3 regions of the Amycolatopsis sp. NPDC006131 genome follow, and region 1 is predicted to be linked to each of the others. Evidence: riboswitches for the same ligand, from Rfam matches in the RefSeq annotation. Region 1 holds a riboswitch; each other region holds the start of a gene.
The links. A riboswitch is a leader RNA that binds a small molecule or an ion and turns the genes downstream of it on or off. The one in region 1 is predicted to bind thiamine pyrophosphate.

Region 1 (5,423 bases):
GACACGGTCCGGGACGTTCGAGCCGCGGGAATCAGGTGACCGAAAGTAGCTCGTGGGTCCACGGAGCGCGAGCTCATGGCGCCGGGTCGCGGTCTCCGGCGCGGTGGGGTGGGGTGGGGCGGCGCGAGGGCCGTGGGGGGTGTGGGGCTGGTGGGCGGTGCGCGGGCTGGCGGGCCGGTGAGCCGTTGGGGGTGTCAGGGGCTGGTGGGCGGTGCGCGGGCCGGCGGGCCGGTGAGCCGTGGGCGATGTGTCGGCTGGCGGGCTGGTGGGCTGTGGGGGTTCCAGGGGTTGGTGGATGGTGCGCCGGCTGACGGGCCAGTGGGCCGTGGGGGTGTCAGGGGCTGGTGGATGGTGTGCCGGCTGACGGGCCGGCGGGCTGTCGGGGTGTCAGGGGCTGGTGGGCGGTGTGCCGGCTGACGGGCCGGCGGGCTGTCGGGGTGTCAGGGGCTGGTGGGCGGTGTGCCGGCTGGCGGGCCGGTGGGCCGTGGGGTTCCAGGGGCTGGTGGGCGGTGCGCCGGCTGGTGGGCGGTGCGCGCGCCGCAGGGCGGGTGGACCATGAGCGGTGGGGCGTGCTGAGGTGGCAGGGCGCCTGCTCAGGGCACAGCGGAGCCCGCCGCCGGCGGCTGGGCGACACCGAAAGAACAAGAGAACGCCCAGGCCGGGGAAGCCTGGGCGTTCTCTCGTGAACTGCGGGCGTCGAGCCCGTAACCGCCGATCAGCAGGTCACGTTCACCGATCCGCTCGACTCGAACGACACGTGCACGTGGTCGTAGTGGTTGGCCGTGGCGTCGCCGCGGTCTTCCATCGTCGACCAGCCGCTGCCGTCGTTGTAGCGCTGCCTCCAGATCACGTACTTGACGTTGAACTCGGACTGGTTGGCCAGCAGGTAGTCGGCGATGGCGTTGCCCGTCGACGTGTCCACCATGAAGTCCAGCGCGAGGCCACTGGGGTGGTCGCTCGTGCCGGAGCGGCCCGCTCGGCCGCCGATGTCGTCCACGCCGAACTTCGCGGCGATGTGGTTGCCCACCTTCGCCACGTGCGGCAACGTGCCCTCGAGCACCGACGAGCAGGCGTTCGCCGCCTTGGTCGTCGTCTTCGGGGTCGTCTTCGTGGACTTCGGCGTCGACTTCGAAGTGGTCGACGGCGGGGGCGCCACCGGCGGCGTCGTCGTCACCGGCGGGGGAGGCGGTGGCGGCGTGGTCGTGCTGCTCGACGTGCTCGTCGGGGCCGAGGTCGTCGGCAGCGGCTTCATCTGCGCCGCCATGCTGGCCGTGTCCTGCCTGCTGAAGTTGCCGGTCAGCCAGACCGCGAAGCCCAGCACGAACGCCGCGGCCAGGCCGATCGCCAGGGGGACTCTCAGCGATTTCGCTTTGGATCTATGTCGACCCACCATTCGGAAGATCACCATTTTCGGGGAGGGGACTTTTCGGCCGTTCGGGGGATGGCCGCCCGTGACATTACGAATAGGACACGGAAAAGTCACCAACGAGTGGTCATGGACACAGATCAACTGCGCGTGAAAAAGGCCCGCCGGGGTACCGACGGGCCTTTGACCTGCTGGAACTCAGCCCAGCGCGGCGAGCACGAGAACGGCGAGCAGGGTGATCACGGTGGCCAGAGCGGTGACCCAGGCGCGCTGGGCGGGCGACAGGGCGGGCGTGGTGTTCATGGCGGCGAACCTCGGGGTGAGCAGGGACTTCCGCGCGTGACAGCGCCCGCGACACCCCTGTCGTTACAGACCGGCGGCCGACGTGACCGAAATCACTCCTGCGGTCCCCGATGTCGCGCCGTGTACCAGAACACGGCCCCCGCCGCGGCGATCATCAACCCGAACGCCAGCGTCCCGACCACCACCGCGCGCGTCTCGCCCGGCGGTTCGACGGCGGTGGACGTGACCGCCGAAGCGGTCCCGGCGAGCACTCCCAGCAACAAGGCGACGGCGGCCCCCACGGCGGCCAGTCGCGTGACAACCTTCCTCATGGTGCGTTCCCTCCACCAGGGGCAACGCACGGGACCGGCCGCGAAGTTGCCGGTCCGGCCTAGATCACAGCGCGTCGATCGTGCCGTCGATCTGTTCGGCGAGCGACACGTCCTTCGCGGTGATCCCGCCCGCCGAATGGGTGCTGCACCGGAACGTCACGGTGCGCCACCGGATGTCCATGTCCGGGTGGTGGTTCACGCCCTCGGCGATCTCGGCGACGCGATTGACCACCGCGATGGCCTGCGGAAAGTCGCCGAGTTCGGCCGTGCGCTCCAGCGCGTCGCCCGCGCGCTGCCAGTACGGCAGCTTGTTGAGGGCCTCGGAGATCTCGGTTTCGCTCAGTAGTTCCGCCATGTGCTCCATGGTGGTACGGCGGCGGGTACGCTGCACGGTTGCCACGGGAGTCCGGGTCCACCGGGCTGAGAGGCGGGTTCGCCCCGCGACCGTTCGCACCTGATCCGGATCATGCCGGCGCAGGGAGGGCCCCGACCTTTCTCGCCGGAACGAGCGAGGAGTGGTCATGAGATTCCGCACGGGCGTCCTGGTCGGCCTTGTCGCCGCCCTGACCGCGGGCTGCACGCTGGCCGGCAACGACGCGGAGGACGGCCCGGCCACGGTCACGCTCGTCACCCATGACTCGTTCGCCGCGCCGCAGCAAGTGCTCGACGCCTTCCGGCAGCAGACCGGCATCACGATCAACGTCGTGAAGAAGGGCGACGCGGGCGCGCTCACCAACACCCTGGTGCTCACGAAGGCCAACCCGATCGGCGACGCGGCGTTCGGCGTCGACTCGACCTTCGCCTCGCGCGCGCTCACCGAAGGCGTCTTCGCGCCCTACACCAGCCCCGAGGCCGACCGCGGCCCGCAGCGCTACGCCGTGGACTCCGAGCACCGCCTGTCGGCCGTCGACGTGGGCGACGTCTGCGTCAACATCGACACCGCCTGGTTCGCCGAGCGCGGCATCCCGGAGCCCGCGACCTACGACGACCTGGTCAAGCCGGAGTACAAGGACCTGCTGGTCGTGGAGAACCCGGCCACCAGCTCCCCCGGCCTGGCGTTCCTGCTCGGCACCATCGCCCGCTACGGCGAGCAGAACTGGCAGGCCTACTGGACCCAGCTGAAGGACAACGGCATGCGCGCCGTCGCTGGCTGGGAGGAGGCCTACGGCCAGGACTTCTCCGGCTCCTCCGGCAAGGGGCCGCGTCCGATCGTGGTGTCCTACGCGTCCTCGCCCGCGGCGGAGATCGGCGAGGACGGCAAGCCGCGCACGAAGGCGCTGCTGGACACCTGCTTCCGCCAGGTCGAGTACGCCGGTGTGCTGGCCGGCTCGCCCAACGCGGCCAACGCGCAGAAGGTGATCGACTTCCTGCTGTCCCAGCAGTTCCAGGCGACGGTGGCGGAGAACATGTACGTCTACCCGGCGCGGGAGGGCGTGGCGTTGCCCACGGCGTGGACGACGGCCGCCCCGCTGCCGCCGAACCCGGCGAGCCTGCCCGCCGAGACGGTGCAGGCCGGGCGTGAGCGGTGGATCGAGCAGTGGCGCTCCTTGCTCGGCCAGTGAGCCGTGCCGGGCTCGGGCTGGCGGCACTGGCCGTGCTGCCGCTCGGGTTCCTGGTTGTCTTCTTCGCCTGGCCGGTCGGCGCGATCCTGCGGCTGGGCTTCGTCGACGGCGAGGTGCTCGCCGCGCTGGCCGAGGGCGAGACGTGGCGGCTGGCCTGGTTCACGGTCGCGCAGGCCGCCGGTTCGACCCTGATCGCCGTGGTCGCCGGCCTGCCGGTCGCGTTCCTGCTGGCGCGCGTGCGGCTGCCCGGGGTGGCGGTCGTCCGGACGCTGGTGCTCGTCCCGTTCGTGCTGCCCACCGTGGTGGTGGGCCTCGCGTTCCGGGCGCTGTGGACCGACGGCGGCTGGCTGTCCATCGTGCTGGCCAACGCGTTCTTCAACGTCGCCGTCGTCGGCCGCACGGTCGCCGGGCTGTGGGCGTTGCTGGACTCGCGGGCCGAGGACGCCGCCCGCGCGCTGGGCGCGTCCCGCTGGCGTGCGTTCCGCTCGGTGACGCTGCCCGCGCTGATGCCGGCGATCACGTCCGCGGCCGCCGTCGTGTTCCTGTTCTGCGCCACCAGTTTCGGTGTGGTGCTGATCCTCGGCGGCGCGCGGTACCGCACGCTGGAGACCGAGATCTACCTGCGCACCGAGAACCTGCTCGACCTGACCGGCGCGGCGGCGCTGTCGCTGGTGCAGATCGCCGCCGTGCTGGGCGCGCTGCTGCTCGGCGCGGCCGCTCGCCGCCGCCGGGAGAGCGCGTTGCGGCTGCGGTCGCGCCGGGAGACCGCGCGCCGCCCGGTCGGCGGGGAGTGGGCCGTGGTCGGCGCCGCGGTCGTCGTGCTCGGCCTGCTGCTGACCCCGATCGTCGCATTGCTGGTGCGCTCGGTGTCCACCGCGGACGGCTGGAGCCTGGCCGGTTACCGGGCGCTGTCCAGCACCGGCAACGACGGCACGCTCCAGGTGTCCGGCTGGGACGCGGCGCTGAACTCGCTGCGCACCGCGACCGACGCGACGGTGCTGGCGATGGTCATCGGCGTGTCGGCGTCGGTGCTGCTGGTCGCGTTGCGCCGGTCGCCGGGACGGCTCGCGCGCGGCGTCGGCGAGTCGATGGACGCCGCGCTGATGCTGCCGCTCGGCGTGTCCGCGGTGACCGTCGGGTTCGGCTACCTCATCACGCTCGACGCGCTGCCGGGCGACCTGCGCCGGTCGCCGCTGCTGGTGCCGCTCGCGCAGGCGCTGGTGGTGATCCCGCTGGTGATCCGCACGGTGCTGCCCGTGGTGCGGTCGATCGACGACCGCCTGCGCCAAGCCGCGGCCACCCTCGGCGCGAGCCCGGCGCGGGTGTGGCGCGAGATCGACGTGCCGCTGGCGTTCCGCGCCGTCGTCGCCGCGGCCGGGTTCGGCTACGTCGTCGCGCTCGGCGAGTTCGGCGCGACGAGCTTCCTGGCGCGCCCGCAGACGCCGACCCTGCCGGTCGCGATCGCGGCGCTGATCGCGCGGCCGGGCCAGCTCAACAACCAGATGGCGTACGCGGCGTGCGCGCTGCTCATGCTGGTCACCGCGGCCGCGGTGATCGTGATCGACCGGCTCGCGTCCGGCCGGGTGGGGGAGTTCTAGCCATGGCGTTGACCGTGTCCGGCCTGACCGTGCGGTACGGCCCGTTCACCGCCGTCTCCGGCGTGGACCTGGAGATCGCCGACGGCGAGGTGCTCGCGCTGCTCGGCCCGTCCGGCTCCGGGAAGTCGACGCTGCTGCGCGCGATCACCGGTCTGGAGCCGATCACCGCGGGCAGCGTGCGCTGGGACGGCGCCGACCTGGCCCGCGTGCCGGTGCACAAGCGCGGGTTCGGGCTGGTGTTCCAGGACGGCCAGCTGTTCCCGCACCGGGACGTGGCCGGGAA
Region 2 (5,423 bases), on a different contig from region 1:
TCGGCCTCCCGGATCATCCGGTCCTGCAGCGCGAGGGGGATGGCCCGGTCCCGCGTGCAGCGCAGGTAGGTGCGCGGCACCCGGCCCCACGTCGCCGGGTCGCCGCGCGCGTCACCGGTGGTCAGGGCCCACGATTCGTCGGGCTCCATCGCGTTCAGGGCGGCGCGGAACGTGCTGTCCGCGTAGTCCGCAGCGAGTGCGGCCTTCGCCGCCGCGAGGAACGCGGGGTCCGCCGACCGCCAGTTCGTCCGTCCCACGCCGTTGGCCTGCGGATCCCCGATGCCGGGGATGGCGGGCAGGAGCGAGCCGGCCGCTTCCGGGGTCAGGAAGCAGTCGAGAACGCTGCGCAGGCGGACGCAGCAGAAGGCGGACAGGTAGACCAGCCGGGCGACGAGGCCGGGGACCTGGTTGGCGACGCCGGTGATCGTCGCGCCGCCGAGGCTGTGGCCGACGAGGACCACCGGGCCAAGCGCCGCCGCCCGGCGGACCACGGCGGTGACGTGCGCGACGGTGTCGGCCAGTGTGATCCCCGCGAGCGGTGACGGTTCGGCCGCGAAGACGGCCAGGTCCTGCGGGGTCTGGTAGCTGACCGGGAAGTGTCCCCGCGGGCCGTGGCCGGGGAGGTCGACGGCCAGGGCCCGGTGGCCGGCGAGGGTCAGTTCGGCGACCACCGGGGCGAAGGAGCCCGCGTTGCCGTTGGCGCCGTGGACGAGCACGAAGACCGGGTCCGCCGTGGTTGCCTTTGGTGGGGTGCAGCCCGCGGCCGCGAGCGCGGTCGTGCCGAGGAAGGCCCGGCGGCCGAGTTCACGCACGGCCGGTCGCCCTGCTGGTTCGGGTGAGCGCCCAGATCAGCAGGATCGCGCCGACGGTGCCGGCCACGTGGTCGAACCAGCCGGGCAAGCCGGCGGCCCGGAGCAGGCCGGCGACGCCGAACGTGGTGTTCCACAGGGCGTCCGTGACGGCCGAGCCGAAGCCCTGGACGAACAGGAGCGTGCCCACGATCCAGCGGGCTTTCTGGGCGTTGTTCATGGCGCCTCCGTTTCCGATGCGACTGCATCGAAACCGTAGCACGATCCGATGCGCTCGCATCGGTACAGTGGCGGCATGCCCAGGAAGATCGACCACGACGACCGGCGGCGGCAGATCGCGGACGCCGTGTGCGCGCTGATCAGCCGGCGTGGGCTGGAGGGCGTGAGCCTGCGCGAGGTGGCCGGTGAGGCGGGCGTGTCGATGGGCGCGGTCCAGCGGTGCTTCAGCACCAAGGAGGACATGCTGGTCTTCGCGCAGGAGCACGTGAACCGGCGGATCAGCGAGCGGGCGCAGGCCAGGATCGGCGGTTCCGCGTCACCGGTGACGATGCTCGCGGAGACGCTGACGGCGATGCTCGCGGCCGACGACCCGGTGGAGGCGCGGGTGTGGATGGCGTTCACCGCGCAGTCGGCGGTCGACCCCGCGCTGGCGGAGGTGCAGCGCGGCCACTACGCCGGGCTGGCGGAGTTGCTCGCCGTGTTGTTGCGGGCCGCGCAGGACGCCGGCGAGGTGCGGGCCGGCGTGGATGTCCCGGCGGAGGCGGAGACGCTCATCGCCCTCGCGGACGGCCTCACGGTGCAGATCCTGCTCGGCCGCCGCACGGCGGAGTCGGCTCGCGCGATGCTGCACGAGCGGCTCGACCGCCTGCGGGTGGCTTGAGAGCCTCCCCGCCGTTCTGGGGCGTCCGTCGGTCTGGCTTGACCGCGGCGGAACCACACTCGGCTACCGCTCGGGCGAGCCACGGCCACGACGGCCCGTGTCAGTCCAGCTGTGCCCGCAGCGCGCGGGCGGCGGTGATGGCGCGAGCCATCACGATCGTGAGGCGGCCGCCGCCAGCTCCTCGGGCAGCCGGTCGCGTGACGGCCGCTGGCGGCCCGCCCGTGTCCGGGCCAGAGAGCCGCGCGCGGGTGGCGGTGAGGGCGCGGCCGTTCGCCAGCGCGTGCGGTCGGGAGCCTGAGGTGCAGGCGCCGAGCTGCCCGGCTCAGTCCAGCTGTGCCCGCAGCGCGCGAGCGGCCGCAGCCGGATCCTCGGCCTCGGTGATCGCCCGCACCACCACGATCCGCGACGCGCCCGCCGCCAGCACTTCCGGCAGCCGCTCGGCGTCGATGCCTCCGATGGCGAACCACGGGCGCGCGGTGTCGAGCGCCGCGGTCGAGCGCACCAAGTCCAGGCCCGGCGCGGAACGGCCGGGCTTCGTCGGCGTCGGCCAGCAGGGGCCGGTGCAGAAGTAGTCCACACCTTCTTCCACAGCCGCGGCCTCGGCCTGTGGACGGTCGTGCGTCGAGCGGCCGATCACCGGCTCGTCGCCGATCACCCGCCGCGCCAGCGGCACCGGCAGGTCGTCCTGCCCCAGGTGCAGCACGTCGGCGTCGACGGCCGCCGCGATGTCCGCCCGGTCGTTCACCGCCAGCAGCGCCCCGTGCCGCGCGCACGCCTCCGCCAGGATCTCCAGCGCGGCCAACTCCTGACGGGCCTCCAGCGGCGCCCCGTCCCGCTTGTCCCGCAGCTGGATGATGTCCACGCCGCCGGCCAGTGCGGCGTCGGCGAACTCGGCCAGGTCCGGCCGGTCCCCGGTGCACAGGTAGAGCCGCGCCGCGTCGAGGCGTTTCCTGATCTCGTCACCACTGAGCCCTGGCATGGCCTGAACCCTATCTCGCACGTTAGGGTGGAGGTGTCCGCACGGGAGCCCGAGCCACGGGCTGAGAGGGAGCTGCCAGCGCTCCGACCGTGGAACCTGATCCGGATCATGCCGGCGCAGGGAGCGTGATTCTCATGAGCAACCAGCACGTGGCCGTCGTCGGCGGCGGGGTCATCGGCCTGTCCGTGGCCTGGCGCGCCGCGGCGGCCGGGCACCGCGTCACCGTCGTCGACCCCGCGCCCGGCCGCGGCGCGTCCTGGGTCGCCGGCGGCATGCTGGCCCCCGTCACCGAGGCCTGGCCCGGCGAGGAGGACTCCCTCGCTCTCGGCGAGGAGTCCCTCAGGCGCTGGCCCACGTTCGCGCAAGCGCTTGCGGCAGACGGCGGCGACCCGGGGCTGTCCCGGGCCGGCACGATCGTCGTGGCACTGGACCGGGCCGACGCCGACCAGCTGGACATCCTCGCCGGCTACCTGCGGTCGGTCGGCCGCGAGGTCGAGCAGGTCACCGGCCGCAGGCTGCGCTCGCTCGAACCCGGGCTCGGCGCGGTGCGCGGCGGCCTGCTCGTGCCCGGCGACCTGGCGGTCGACAACCGAAAGCTGCTCCGCGCCCTCGAAGCCGCCGCGCTCGAGCACGGCGCCGAGTTCACCGGCGACGAGGCGGTGGCTGTCGAGCCCGGCCGCGTCCGCACGGCCCACTGCGAGGTCCGGTGCGACGTCGTTGTCGTCGCCGCCGGCGCGCACAGCGCCCGGCTGCACCCGGTGCTCGCGCGAGGTGTCCGTCCGCTCAAGGGCGAGATCCTCCGCCTGCGCGCGCGGCGCACGAGCCTGCCACCGCCCACGCGCACGGTGCGCGCCGTCGTCGAGGGGCGACCGGTGTACCTCGTGCCGCGCGAAGGCGGCGAGCTGGTCCTCGGCGCGACGCAGTACGAGGCCGGTTTCGACGACACCGTGAGCGCCCGCGGCGTGCGCGAGCTGCTCGAAGGCGCCGAGCGGATCTTCCCCAGCATCGACGAGTACGAGCTGATCGAAACCGCGGCCGGGCTGCGCGCGGCCAGCACCGACACGCTCCCGTTCATCGGTGACCTCGGCGACGGCGTCCTCGCCGCGACCGGTCACCACCGCAACGGTCTGCTCATGGCGCCGGTGACCGCCGACGCCGTCGTGGCTTGGCTGGCCGGGGAGAAACCGCCCGAGGAGGCGCTCGCGGCGGACCCGGCCCGGCTCGGAACAGGAGGGGTCTGATGGAAGTGCAAGTCAACGGGCAGTGGCGGGAGGTCCCCGACGACGCGACGGTGACCGACGTGCTCAAGGCGGTCGACGCGCCCGAGCGCGGCGTCGCGGTCGCCCTCAACGGCGAGGTCGTGCGACGCGGCGAGTGGACGGCCAGGACCGTCCCCGCCGGCGCGCGGCTGGAGATCCTGACGGCGGTGCAAGGTGGGTGAGGTCATGTTCGACGGCGACCAGCTCGTGATCGGCGAGCACAAGCTCGGGTCACGGCTGATCATCGGAACCGGTGGCGCGGCGAACCTGTCGGTGCTGGAACGGGCGCTCGTCGCGTCCGGCACCGAGCTGACGACGGTCGCGCTGCGCCGCGCGGACGCCGAGGGCGGCTCCGGTGTGCTGGACCTGCTGCGCCGCCTCGGGATCCGGCTCCTGCCGAACACCGCGGGCTGCCGCAGCGCCGCGGAGGCCGTGCTGACCGCGCGCCTGGCCCGCGAGGCGCTGGAGACCGACCTGATCAAGCTCGAGGTGCACGCCGACGACCGGACGCTGCTGCCCGACCCGGTCGAGACGCTCGACGCGGCCGAGCAGCTCGTCGCCGACGGGTTCACCGTGTTCGCCTACACGAACGACGACCCGGTGCTCGCGCTGCGGCTGGAGGAGGCCGGGTGCGCCGCGGTGATGCCGCTGGGCGCGCCGATCGGCACCGGGCTGGGCATCCGCAACCCGCACAACATCGAGCTGATCGTGGCCCGCGCGGGCGTGCCGATCATCCTCGACGCGGGCATCGGCACGGCCTCCGACGCGGCCCTCGCGATGGAGCTGGGGTGCGACGCGGTGTTGCTGTCCACGGCGGTGACCAGGGCGCAGGACCCGGAGCGGATGGCGTACGCGATGCGCTCGGCGGTGGTCGCCGGGCGGCTGGCCCGGCAGGCGGGCCGGATCCCGCAGCGGTTCTGGGCGCACGCGTCCAGCCCGCCGCGCTGAAAAACCCGGCTTCACCTCGGTTTGCCGCGGCGAGCACGTATGGTTTAGCGCACCCGAGCGGTCGGCGAGGCGAAGGAGCTCGAGAGTGGTTGAGTCAACCGAGGACGTCGCTGGGCGGTTGTTCCTCGCCGTCGGCCGGCTGTCCCGGTCGCTGCGGCAGGCAGGCACACCCGGGCCCGGCCACGGCTCCATTTCCGCGCTGTCGACGCTGGTCGCCTTCGGGCCGATGCGGCTCGGCGACCTGGCGGCGAAGGAGGGCGTGGCGGCCGCGACGATGTCGCGGATAGTCGCCTCGCTGGTCGACGCCGGCTGGGCGAGCCGCGAGCCCGACCCGATCGACCGGCGCGCCTGGCTGGCGACGGCCACCCCGCAGGGCGAGCGGATGCTGCTGGACCTGCGGTCGACGCGGGTGCACGAGCTGCAGAAGCGGATCGACCGCCTGTCGCCGGAGCACCAGGCCGCGCTGGGTCAGGCGCTGCCGGCGCTGGAGGCGTTGCTGGCCGGCGACGAGAGCTGACCCGCGCCCGGGGTGCGCGGTGGCGGGGAGG
Region 3 (5,423 bases), on a different contig from region 1:
TTGTCGACGGGCGGCGTCAGTGTCACCCCTGCCGGGGTGATCTCCGCCCGCCAGCCCTCGGGCACGTCGAGGTTCTGCCACTCGCGAAGCCGGGTCTCCCAGTCGCCCACGTGCCGCAGCCTAGAAGGGCGTTTCCCGTGGTCAACCGCGGTCCGGCACGTCTGCCCGCGGCGCTCAGGCGAGCTTCAGCAGCAGTTCGCTCAGCTCCACCGGCGTCGTGATCATGCAGTCGTGGCCCGTGGGCAGTTCCCAGACCTCCGCGGGCGTTCCGTTGGGCTGCACGGCGGGCACGGGGCGGCGCGAGAAGCCCTCCGGTTTCACCGTGCAGTGGATGTGCGTCCGCGGGATCGCTCGCGTCGCCGGGTTGTCCAGCCGCACCGGTTGCTGCAGGCAGCGCACCGGCTGGTCGGACAGCATCGTGCGCAGCCAGGCGATGTCATCAGGATCCGTGACGCCGAACAGGCCGGCCGGCGGCGGCAGCTCGGGCATCGGCGGGACGCGCCAGCCGCTTTCGGAGGCCAGCGCCAGGTCGATCAGCCCCTGGGTGACGGGCAGGACGTCCGCCGCGGATTCGCCGTCCTCCGGGACCATCGCGTCCAGGTACACCAGCCGCGCGACCCGGTCCGGCAGCTCGTTCGCCACCGACGAGATCACCAGCCCGGCGTAGCTGTGCCCGACGAGCACCACGTCGGTGAGGTCCTCCGCGCGGATCAGCCCGGTCACGTCCGCGACGTGCGTGTCGAGGCCGACCTCGGGGCCGGCCAGGTGCGCCGTGTCGCCGTAGCCGGTCAGCGTCGGCGCGAGCACGCGGTGCCCGGCCGCCTCCAGCAACGGCGTCACCCGCGTCCAGCACTCCCCGGTGTGCCACGCGCCGTGCACCAGCAGGTAGGTCGTCATCGTTCGCTCCGATCAGAAACGGGACACTGTCCCGGTTAACATACGGGACAGTGTCCCGCTTAGCTACCACCGGGTGGGAGAATGGACGGCGTGGACGACAGCGCACCCAAGCGGGCCGACGCGCGGCGCAACCAGAAAGCCCTGCTCGACGCGGCGGCCGCGGTCTTCGTCGCGTCCGGGGTGGAGGCACCGATCCGCGACATCGCGGCCAAGGCGGGCGTCGGGACCGCCACGATCTACCGCCACTTCCCCACCAGGGCGGACCTGATCATCGCGGTCTACCGGCACCAGGTGGAAGCGCTCGCCGAGGCCGGTCCGGCGCTGCTCGCCGCCAGCGCGACCCCGTACGCCGCCCTCGCGGAGTGGCTCGACCGGTTCGTCGACTTCGTGATCACCAAGCAGGGCCTGCCCGCCGTGCTGCAGTCCGACGACCCCTGCTACGACCCCCTGCACTCCTACTTCCTGGAGCGGCTCGTCCCGGTCTGCACACAGCTGCTCGAAGCCGCGTCGGGCGAGATCCACGGCGACCTCGACGCGTACGAGCTGATGCGCGGCATCGGCGGTCTCTGTGCGGGCGCGAGCAGCAAGCACCCCTACGACGCGCGCCGCCTGGTCGGCCTCCTCGTCGCCGGGCTGCGCCGGCCGGACTGAAAACCTCGGGCGCGGTGGAGAGCTGACACGACCAGCCCGCCGAGCACGCCGACCGCGCCCAGCAGCGGCAGCGCGCCCAGCGCGGCGCCGGCCGACAACGCGCGCCCGCCCAGCCACGCGCCCGCGCTGATGCCCAGGTTGAAGATCGACGTGTAGACCGCGACCGCCAGCGTCGGCGCTCCGGCGGCGGCCACCACCACCCGCGTCTGCAACCCGGGGACCAGCGCGAACGCCACCGCGCCCAGTGCGAACACGCCGACTACCGCCCCGGCTCGCACCGAAGCGATCGCCGCGAAGAGGACCATCGCCGCCGCCAGCGCCGCGATGAGCACCCGCAGCGAAGCCCACGGCCACCGGTCCGCGAGCCGCCCGCCTGCCAGGTTCCCGCACAGCGCCCCGGCGCCGAACACCATGAGCAGCACGACCACCCCGCCGGGCGGGAAGATCCGGCCGAGGATCGGCGACAGGTAGGTGTAGGCCACGAAGAACCCGGTCTCCGTCACCAGCGTCACCGCCAGCAGCACCAGCACCGGCCGCGTCACCAGCGCCCGCAGCTCCGGTCCCAGCCGCGGCGGTTCCGCGGTCCGGGCGGCGGGCACCAGCAGCGCCACCGCCGCCATCGCGGCCAGCGCCACGACCGCCAGCAACCAGAACGACGTCCGCCACCCGTACGCCTCACCCACTAGGGTGCCCAGCGGCGCGCCGAGGACGGTCGCCAGGTTCAGCCCGGTCGACACGAACGCGATGGCCCACCCGCGCTTCGACGGGTGGACCATCGACGCGGCCAGCACGAGCGCGATCGCGAAGAACGTGCTGTGCGTCAGCGCGGTGACGACCCGCGCGGCCAGCAGCACGCCGAACCCGGTCGCGCTCGCCGCGAGCGCGTTGCCCGCCGCGAACACCGCGACCAGCCCGAGCAGCGCCGCCTTTCGCGGCACCCGCAGGGTCGCGGCCGTCACGAGCGGACCGCCGATGGTCACCGTCAGCGCGTACCCGGCCACGAGCAGGCCGGCCGAGGGCACCGGCACCCGCAGGTCGGCCGACAACGCGGGCAGCAGTCCGATCACGAGCGTCTCCGCCGTGACGACCACGAAGAGACAGGCGCCGAGCGCGATCAGCGCGGCCGTGGTTCGCATGATCGTCAACCTAGAGGCTGACACCGGTGTGAAACTCCAGCGCGGGTGAGCGGTCTCACCGTCGTGCTCTTGAGGTCTGCCGCGCGACGTGGCATGGTCGGACGGACAACCGAACACGCGGGAGCTCGCGCCTTGGCGGGCTGAGAGGGCGGCTGGTGTCCGTTGGGACCCGGCGCCGCCGACCGCTGAACCTGACCGGGTAATGCCGGCGTAGGGAGTATTTCTAGTGACGACGCTGGAAAACGGCAAGAACGTCGCGCCGACCGTGACCACCGGGCCGATCACCGGATCCCGGAAGGTCTACCACCACACCGAAAACGGGCTGAAGGTCCCGGCCCGCCGCATCGAGCTGACCAACGGCGACCACTTCGACGTCTACGACACCTCCGGCCCGTACACCGACCCCGACGTCGCGATCGACGTCCACAGTGGACTAGCGCCGCTGCGTGCCGACTGGATCGCGAACCGGGAGCACAACACGCAGCTGGGCTTCGCCAAGGCCGGCGTGATCACCCGCGAGATGGAGTTCATCGCCGCGCGCGAGCGGGTCACGCCCGAGTTCGTGCGCGACGAGGTGGCCGCGGGTCGGGCGGTCATCCCGGTCAACCGCAACCACCCGGAGAGCGAGCCCGCGATCATCGGGAAGAACTTCCTGGTGAAGGTCAACGCGAACATGGGCAACTCGGCCGTGTGGTCGTCGGTCGAGGAGGAGGTCGACAAGATGGTGTGGGCGACCCGCTGGGGCGCCGACACGATCATGGACCTGTCCACCGGCAAGCGCATCCACGAAACCCGCGAGTGGATCATGCGCAACTCCCCCGTCCCGGTCGGCACCGTGCCGATCTACCAGGCCCTGGAGAAGGTGGACGGCGATCCGGCCAAGCTGTCCTGGGAGGTCTACCGGGACACCGTGATCGAGCAGTGCGAGCAGGGCGTGGACTACATGACCGTGCACGCCGGCGTGCTGCTGCGCTACATCCCGCTGACCGCGAACCGGGTCACCGGCATCGTCTCCCGCGGCGGTTCGATCATGGCCGCGTGGTGCCTGGCGCACCACAAGGAGTCGTTCCTGTACACGCACTTCGAGGAGCTGTGCGAGATCCTGCGCGCCTACGACGTGACGTTCTCGCTCGGCGACGGCCTGCGCCCCGGCTCGATCGCGGACGCCAACGACCGCGCCCAGTTCGCGGAGCTGGAGACGCTCGGCGAGCTCACGCACACCGCGCGCGCCCACGACGTCCAGGTGATGATCGAGGGCCCCGGCCACGTGCCGATGCACAAGATCAAGGAGAACGTGGAGCTGGAGGAACGGCTCTGCGGCGAGGCCCCGTTCTACACGCTCGGTCCACTCACGACGGACATCGCGCCGGCCTACGACCACATCACCTCCGCCATCGGCGCGGCGCAGATCGGCTGGTACGGCACGGCGATGCTGTGCTACGTGACGCCGAAGGAGCACCTGGGCCTGCCCAACCGGGACGACGTGAAGGCGGGCGTGATCGCGTACAAGATCGCCGCGCACGCCGCTGACCTCGCCAAGGGCCACCAGTACGCCCAGGACTGGGACGACGAGCTGTCCAAGGCCCGCTTCGAGTTCCGCTGGACCGACCAGTTCAACCTCTCGCTCGACCCGGACACCGCGCGCTCGTTCCACGACGAGACACTGCCCGCCGAGCCCGCCAAGACGGCGCACTTCTGCTCGATGTGCGGGCCGAAGTTCTGCTCCATGCGGATCACCCAGGACGTCCGCAAGTACGCCGAGGAGCACGGGCTGTCCACTGTGGATGCGATCGAGGCCGGGATGCAGGAGAAGTCGGCCGAGTTCGCCGAGAACGGCAAGCAGGTCTACCTCCCGGTGGTCCAGCCGTAATGAGCGTCACCCCGAAGACCGCGCTGACCATCGCCGGGAGCGATTCCGGCGGTGGGGCGGGGATCCAGGCCGACCTGCGGGCGTTCTTCGCCTGCGGGGTGCACGGGATGACCGCGATCACCGCGGTCACCGTGCAGAACTCCGTCGGTGTGCAGGGCTTCACCGAGATCCCGCCGGACGTCGTGTCGGCGCAGATCAAGGCCGTTGCCGGGGACATGGGCGTGGACGCGGCCAAGACCGGCATGCTGGCGACGGCGGAGATCATCACCGCCGTCGCCAAGACGCTCGACGAGGTCCACATCGGACGCAACGCGGACGTGCCGTTCGTGGTGGACCCGGTGGCGGCGTCGATGCACGGGGACGCCCTGCTGCGCGAGGAGGCGCTGGAAGCCATCCGCACGGAACTGTTCCCGCGCGCGACGCTGGTGACCCCGAACCTGGACGAGGTCCGGCTGCTCACCGGCGTCGAGGTCACCGACAGGGCCAGCCAGCGCGACGCGGCACGGGCGCTGCTGGCGCTGGGTCCGATGTGGGTACTGGTCAAGGGCGGGCACCTCTACGACGACCCGGAGTGCGTCGACCTGCTGTCCGACGGCGTGCAGTTCATCGAGCTGTCCGCGCGGCGAATCGACACGCCGCACACGCACGGCGGCGGCGACACGCTGGCCTCGTCGATCACCGCGTTCCTCGCCAAGGGGCTCGGGGTGCCGGACGCGGTGGACGAGGGCAAGCGGTTCATCGAGCGGTGCGTGGCCGAGGCGTACCCGCTGGGCGAGGGCGTCGGGCCGGTGTCCCCGTTCTGGCGGCTCGCTTGATCGGCGGGTTTGCGACACTGGGGGCATGAGCCAGAACGCGAGTCCGCCTGCCGC

Region 2: another riboswitch for thiamine pyrophosphate. It lies ahead of thiO (glycine oxidase ThiO); the one in region 1 lies ahead of ABZ215_RS29935 (thiamine ABC transporter substrate-binding protein).
Region 3: another riboswitch for thiamine pyrophosphate. It lies ahead of thiC (phosphomethylpyrimidine synthase ThiC); the one in region 1 lies ahead of ABZ215_RS29935 (thiamine ABC transporter substrate-binding protein).

The regions. Positions count from the first base shown of each region.
Region 1 covers NZ_JBEXTX010000074.1:12,652-18,074, reverse strand. The annotation lists gene ABZ215_RS29960 (hypothetical protein) at 1-5, opposite strand, end outside; gene ABZ215_RS29955 (hypothetical protein) at 716-1,036, opposite strand; gene ABZ215_RS29950 (hypothetical protein) at 1,014-1,520, shown strand; gene ABZ215_RS29945 (hypothetical protein) at 1,762-1,980, opposite strand; gene ABZ215_RS29940 (4a-hydroxytetrahydrobiopterin dehydratase) at 2,045-2,335, opposite strand; TPP riboswitch at 2,369-2,479, shown strand; gene ABZ215_RS29935 (thiamine ABC transporter substrate-binding protein) at 2,502-3,542, shown strand; gene ABZ215_RS29930 (iron ABC transporter permease) at 3,539-5,140, shown strand; gene ABZ215_RS29925 (ABC transporter ATP-binding protein) at 5,143-5,423, shown strand, end outside.
Region 2 covers NZ_JBEXTX010000058.1:40,139-45,561, reverse strand. The annotation lists gene ABZ215_RS26530 (alpha/beta fold hydrolase) at 1-812, opposite strand, end outside; gene ABZ215_RS26525 (hypothetical protein) at 805-1,029, opposite strand; gene ABZ215_RS26520 (TetR/AcrR family transcriptional regulator) at 1,105-1,689, shown strand; gene thiE (thiamine phosphate synthase) at 2,012-2,668, opposite strand; TPP riboswitch at 2,700-2,808, shown strand; gene thiO (glycine oxidase ThiO) at 2,803-3,909, shown strand; gene thiS (sulfur carrier protein ThiS) at 3,909-4,109, shown strand; gene ABZ215_RS26500 (thiazole synthase) at 4,114-4,875, shown strand; gene ABZ215_RS26495 (MarR family transcriptional regulator) at 4,961-5,392, shown strand.
Region 3 covers NZ_JBEXTX010000058.1:33,684-39,106, forward strand. The annotation lists gene ABZ215_RS26460 (Uma2 family endonuclease) at 1-110, opposite strand, end outside; gene ABZ215_RS26465 (alpha/beta hydrolase) at 175-897, opposite strand; gene ABZ215_RS26470 (TetR/AcrR family transcriptional regulator) at 979-1,548, shown strand; gene ABZ215_RS26475 (MFS transporter) at 1,491-2,684, opposite strand; TPP riboswitch at 2,792-2,918, shown strand; gene thiC (phosphomethylpyrimidine synthase ThiC) at 2,911-4,554, shown strand; gene thiD (bifunctional hydroxymethylpyrimidine kinase/phosphomethylpyrimidine kinase) at 4,554-5,369, shown strand; gene thiD (bifunctional hydroxymethylpyrimidine kinase/phosphomethylpyrimidine kinase) at 5,395-5,423, shown strand, end outside.